Regions from separate parts of the Streptococcus dentapri genome, predicted to be linked through region 1. Evidence: predicted binding sites of a transcription regulator. Region 1 holds the regulator's gene; the other holds the start of a gene.

Region 1 (3,394 bases):
GATTGGAACTTAATTTTGGTTAATCGTGATAATATTACTAAGGAATTAAATCCAGATTTAGCTTATGTGGATGGTAAACCGGTTGACGCTCGAATTGAAGAGGATGTCAAAGATTTTTTGGCTGCTGCACAAGAGATCGATAGTCGAGAACACTTAATTTCTGGTTATCGTACTGTCGAGTACCAAAAGGAACTCTTTGACAACTATGTTCAACAGGAAATGGGTCAAGATTCAAGCCTTAGTGAGGAAGAAGCCGAAGAAAAAGTTAAGACCTATTCACAGCCAGCTGGTGCCAGTGAACATCAAACTGGTTTAGCGATTGATATGAGCACTGTTGACAGCCTTAATGAGAGTGATGCTAGTGTTGTTGAACAGCTAAAAGAAATTGCTCCTAAGTATGGTTTTGTCCTGCGTTTTCAGGAAGATAAAAGTGACTATACCGGTGTAGGCTATGAAGATTGGCACTTCCGTTATGTTGGGAAGGCATCGGCTAGGTATATGACGGAGCATAACTTGAGTTTGGAAGAGTATGTTGTTTTATTAAAGGAGAATAATCAATGAGATCAAGGCTAAAACTTCGGCCTTTTCTAATGGTTTTTGGCTTATTTTTGGCCATCATCATTTTGCCACTATTATTAAATATGCGTACTAAAAGTGTAGATACTAAAGTATCTACGGCTTATACTCAAGGGTCTTTTATCAAAGAAATAGCCCCTCTGGCTCAAAAATTATCGGACTCTTATGGGATCAAAGCATCGATCATCATTGCTCATGCTTCTTTGTCATCAGATTATGGCTCCAATTTATTGGCGGCTCGGTACAATAATTATACAGGTACAGTTGCTCAAGTTGGCCAACCAAAGATTGCCTTGAAGACCCAATCGTATGAAAATGGTCAGCCGCTTACAATCAAGCAACCTTATGCTGTTTATACTGATTGGCAGGACAGTCTCTATGATTATGTGGCAGAAATCAAGTCTGGTATGTGGGGCAAGCAGCTTTACAATAGTTTGGCAACAGCTGAAGACTATGTCACAGCTGCTAGAGCACTGCAAAAAGCTGGTGTTAGAAGTGATACTAACTATGCGGATGAACTCATCTCAGTCATTCAACAGCACAATCTGACTAAGTATGATAAATAAAGAGGTGATAGAGAAACCCAGATTGATATACTCCCCTTATAGTGGACAATGAAAAAAAACAGAAATTCATTAGAAACTGTAAGGGGAGTTTCATCTGCCAAAACCTAGGAAGGCATTCGTAGAAGATAAATTAGAAGTTATTAAGCTGTGCTATTTTTATAAGAATCAATATTTTCTATTTTCAAGAGAAGCACAACAACCTTGTTTCTCTTGAAATGGGGAACAAGGCCGTTTCTTAATCTTTTATTATTTATCCTCCACTTGACAAGAGGCAGTTCAGAGTAAGTCTTCTTTACTGCTTTTTAAATATTTTAAAAAATCTGAGATCTTATAGACAAAATTAGCACTCTTTTAAAAGAGTGCTAAAAAAATTATTTTTTCTCTTGACAAGGAATTTTTAAAGGGTATAATAGGAATATAAATTAGCAGTCTAATCGATAGAGTGCTAAAGCAATCTTTTGTTCAGGAGGTTTATGATGATTACGCAACGTCAGAATGATATTTTATCCATCATTATTGAGTTGTTTACTGAGACTCATGAGCCGGTTGGTTCAAAGGTTTTGCAAAACTATATCTCTTCTAGTAGCGCCACCATTCGCAATGATATGGCAGACTTGGAGAAGATTGGTTTGTTAGAAAAGGCTCACACTTCAAGTGGACGCTTACCTAGTCGTCAAGGTTTTCAATATTATGTGAATCATCTGTTAAATCTCGATCGTATAGATGAAGCGGATGTTTATCAGGTTATTAAAGCCTTTGATTTTGAGTTTTTTAAATTAGAGGATTTACTTCAAAAAGCCAGTGATGTTTTGTCAAAATTGACAGGCTGTACGGCGGTTACTTTAGATGTCGAACCTAGTAGCCAGCGCTTGACTGCTTTTGACATCGTTAAACTTAGTCAGCACGACGCTTTAGCTGTAATGACTTTTGACGATTCTAATCTTGTCGTGAGTCAGTTTGCCATCCCCAAAAGTTTCCTCGACGAGGATTTAACGATACTTAGTCAGCTTGTCCGTGAGCGTTTTTTAAACCAGACGGTTATCGAGATTCATTATCGTATCCGAACAGAGATTCCTCAGATTGTGCAGCGCTATTTTAAAACAACTGATAATGTTTTGGAATTATTTGAACATATCTTTAGGGAAATGTTTGTTGAGAAACTGTTCTTGGCTGGTAAAGAAAATCTTCTCAAGTATTCGGATCTTGAAACCTATCGCTTATTTGATAATGGACAGGAGTTAGCTCTGGAGATTCGTAGTCAATTTAAAGAGCACGAAACCTACAATATCCGATTGGCTGATGAAACTAAGGAAGGATTAGTTTCATTGACGCAGCTCTCTTACAAGTTTTTGATTCCTTATCGAGGTTTTGGGAGTTTAAGTCTGATGGGACCAGTAACGATTGATTATCAGCGTACAATGGGTTTGCTCAATATTATCAGTCGCGTTTTAACAATGAAATTAGCAGATTTTTACCGTTATTTGAGTAGCAATCACTATGAAGTAAATTAAAAAAAAGGAGGCACCATGTCTGAAAAAAAAGATAAAAAGGATAAGCTCGATAAAGAGCTAGAAAAAGAGACTGCTAGCCAGGTTGAAGAGGCAGAGGTTGAAATGGCTGAGCAGGATACTGAAACTAAAAAAAATGAAGAGTTAGCGCAAGCTTTGGAACGTGCAGAAGATTTTGAAAATAAATACTTACGTGCTCATGCTGAGATGCAAAACATCCAGCGTCGTGCTAATGAAGAGCGACAACAACTGCAGCGCTATTGTTCACAAGATCTGGCAAAAGCCATTCTACCAAGTTTAGATAACTTGGAGCGTGCTTTGAGTGTAGATGGCTTGACTGATGAGGTCAAAAAAGGGCTCGAGATGACTTACGATAGTCTGATTCAAGCTCTCAAAGAAGAGGGCGTTGAAGAGGTTGAGGTTGAAAATTTTGACCCCAATTTCCACATGGCAGTTCAGACTCTACCAGCTGATGATGCTCATCCGGCTGATAGCATAGCAGAGGTCTTCCAAAAGGGCTATCAATTACATGACCGCTTATTACGTCCGGCTATGGTAGTGGTTTATAACTAACTTACAAATATTTATAAAAATCTTGTCCGCAATGACGTTAAACTATAATTAAAAATAAAGAAGCGAATAGCTCGCAAAAGTCCGACCGAAATGTCTCGAAACTATACTTAACTAAATTAATTTTAAAAATCGAAAGGAATTGAACCCGAACCGAAAACTCGAAATTTAGAG
Region 2 (3,394 bases), on a different contig from region 1:
ATCATTGATGGATCCATGGCTGGTGCAGCCGGAGCAGCTTCTTCTGGCTGGTCAGCGACAACAGCTTCTGTTGTTAAGATGAGACTGGCCACTGATGCAGCATTTTGTAAAGCTGAACGACTAACCTTCACAGGATCAATAATACCGGTAGCAACCATATCAACCCATTCACCATTAGACGCATTGAAGCCTATTCCTACTTGGCTGCTCTTGAGTTTTTCGATAATCACTGAGCCCTCATAACCAGCATTTGCAGCAATCTGACGAACCGGTTCTTCAAGGGCGCGTAAAACAATATTGCGACCAGTAGCTTCATCTCCTTCTAAATCAAGTGCAGCAACCTTTTCAATGACATTGACAAGAGCTGTACCCCCACCGGAAACAATACCTTCTTCAACCGCTGCACGTGTTGCGTTGAGCGCATCTTCAATTCGAAGTTTCATTTCTTTTAGTTCAGTCTCAGTTGCTGCTCCAACTTTAATAACAGCAACACCACCTGATAATTTAGCTAAGCGTTCTTGTAATTTTTCGCGATCAAAGTCAGACGTTGTTGTTTCCAACTGCGACTTGATTAAAGCAACACGGTTAGCGATAGCGGAAGCTTCACCGGCTCCTTCAACAATAACAGTTGAATCTTTGTCCACCGTAATCTTAGCTGCTTGTCCTAAAGAAGATACAGTGGCATCTTTGAGTTCTAAACCTAAATCTTCAGTGATGACTGTAGCACCTGTTAAAATGGCAATATCTTCCAACATAGCCTTACGGCGGTCACCAAACCCTGGTGCCTTGACTGCAACAACATTGAAAGTTCCACGGATCTTATTGAGAACCAGAGTAGGGAGAGCTTCACCATCTACATCGTCAGCAATAATCAATAGAGGACGGCTCATTTTAAGTACTTCTTCCAATAAAGGCAGGACATCTTGGATATTTGAAATCTTCTTATCTGTAATGAGGATATAAGGATTATCAAGATCAGCAACCATCTTCTCATTATCTGTTACCATATATTGTGAGAGGTAACCACGATCAAATTGCATTCCTTCAACTACATCTAGCTCAGTTTCCATACCGCGTGATTCTTCAATAGTGATGACACCATCATTACCTACACGTTCCATGGCTTCTGAAATATATTCCCCAACTTTTTCAGAGCGTGAAGAGACAGCAGCGACCTGAGCGATAGCCTCCTTATTGGCGACCGGCTGAGCGATAACTTTCAATTCTTCAACGGCTGTCTCAACAGCTGTCTCAATTCCACGACGGATACCAATTGGGTTAGCACCTGCTGTGACATTTTTTAGACCTTCACGAACAATCGCTTGAGTTAACACGGTAGCTGTTGTTGTACCATCACCAGCAATATCGTTGGTTTTCGAAGCCACTTCTGAAACCAACTTGGCTCCCATATTTTCAAAATGGTCTTCCAACTCAATTTCCTTGGCGATAGTCACACCATCATTGGTAATTAAAGGAGAACCAAATGATTTCTCCAAGACAACATTGCGTCCCTTAGGGCCAAGCGTTACCTTTACTGTATCTGCCAGAGTATCTACACCACGTACCATAGCTGTGCGTGCATCTGCTGAAAATTTAATATCTTTTGCCATAATATACTACCAAATCCATCTGTACGATAGACTTATTTTCCTTTCTCTCCAAAACTTAGACTAATACTGCTAAAATATCTGTTTCGCGAACAATTGCAACCTTATCTTGACCATCTTTCACTTCAAGACCGGCATTATTTTCCACTAAAACTTTATCTCCAGCAGCAACATTCGGTGCTATCAGCTCTCCCGTCAATGTACGCATTCCTTGACCGACAGAGACAACCGTTGCAGTCTTTGTCGCTTCGTGACTGGCTCCTGCCAGAACAAAACCACCAGCAGTTTTCTCTTCTGCCTCTTCAAATTTAACAACAATACGATCACCTAATGGTTTTAACATAATATCCTCCATCAATTAATTTTTAGCACTCTTATGTTATAAGTGCTAATTACATCTATTATTTTAGCATTTGGTCAGAATTAGTCAAGAAAAAACTCTACCTTTTGGCAAAGTTTTTTTAGTTATTTTATTTTAGCCTGATTTAGCTTTTCTTCAAAATCATCTATAACCCTTTGAACATTAAGACGCCCCTTGTAGATACCATAACCAAATATGAGCATTCCTAAGACACCCAGAACAATTAAGATGATTCCTATAATCAGAGCGATCAAATGTGCTGAGAGGGTATAGACCAGAATGACACCTATACTAGCGATGAGAAACATCAGAGTAAACCAACGCCCCAAATTTTCAATCATGTGCTTTTGATAGGTAATCTCTTTCTCATAGCCATCTACAAATTCTTTTTCTGTCAGCATAATCACTCCAAGTTATTTTAGTACTTCAATCCTGGATTGAAGAAACCAGTTATAACACCGAGGAAGGCGATTACAACCAAGAGCAGCATAACCATAATTGGTGAAATATTTTTCTTAGCCATTAGCCACCAACAAAAGACTACAAAGGCAGCTGTCAAGAAACCTGGATAAACGCCGTCCAATTGATCTTGCAGAACCAAGAACGTTTTCCCAGAAGAATTTTTTAATTCAAAAGCTGTTGTGATAGGTACCCAAGTAGCAGCAACGGCACCAACAACCATACCACCGACAATAGCAACGGATTTACGGATAGCTTGTCCTTGAGGACCAACCAAAACTTCAACGGCTTTATCACCAAGTTCATACCCCTTGAAGTAGGCAAAGCGCATACCAAAGTAGGCCAGTAGGTTCCAAACAATGATATAGAAGATGGCACCGACTGGTGATCCATTTGATGATAAACCAAGAGCAATACCCAAGATAATAGGAATCAAGGTACCAACAACAAGAGAGTCACCAATACCAGCTATAGGGCCCATAAGTCCGGCACGCAGACCATTGATTGTTTCGTCATCAACACCATCAGCTCCGTTGGCACGAGCTTCTTCCAAACCAGCAGTAACACCGACAACGAGGGAACCTAATTGTGGTTCAGTATTGAAGAAGGCCGTATAAGTTTGCATAGAACGTGCCTTATCATCTTCATTATCATAGAGTTCTTCAACGATTGGCAGCATGGAGGTCAAGTAACCAAAAGTCTGCATATGTTCTTGAGAAAAACAGGTTAAGTGACCATAATACCAATGGTGGAATGATTTTGTTAATGTTTTCTTGGTAATTTTCTTTTGAGCCATTTTAAATATCCTCCTCATCGTCATCAAAGTCAGCACTGCCTGCTGCCGCTACTTTCATGTTGCGCACGCTGGCAATTTCATAGAAGATAACAGCGAAGATAAGTGAGATAACAGCACTTGATACTAAGTTCAGACCAAGTGATGCGGCAAGAGTAAAGCCAACAAAGAACG

The links. Region 1 encodes HrcA, which represses chaperone genes, less so after heat shock. Its sites were predicted from a motif close to TTAGCACTCNNNNNNNNNGAGTGCTAA; they were not measured.
Region 2: the regulator HrcA is predicted to act here: its motif matches at 1,973-1,999, upstream of groES (co-chaperone GroES).

What each region holds. Positions count from the first base shown of each region.
Region 1 is NZ_JBHSAC010000042.1:14,013-17,406, reverse strand. Features, by position in the region: gene ACFOSE_RS04775 (M15 family metallopeptidase) at 1-561, shown strand, start outside; gene ACFOSE_RS04770 (glycoside hydrolase family 73 protein) at 558-1,142, shown strand; gene hrcA (heat-inducible transcriptional repressor HrcA) at 1,619-2,653, shown strand; gene grpE (nucleotide exchange factor GrpE) at 2,669-3,223, shown strand.
Region 2 is NZ_JBHSAC010000024.1:20,185-23,578, reverse strand. Features, by position in the region: gene groL (chaperonin GroEL) at 1-1,610, opposite strand, end outside; gene groES (co-chaperone GroES) at 1,666-1,950, opposite strand; gene ACFOSE_RS02755 (DUF202 domain-containing protein) at 2,073-2,369, opposite strand; gene ACFOSE_RS02750 (PTS system mannose/fructose/sorbose family transporter subunit IID) at 2,387-3,223, opposite strand; gene ACFOSE_RS02745 (PTS mannose/fructose/sorbose/N-acetylgalactosamine transporter subunit IIC) at 3,225-3,394, opposite strand, start outside.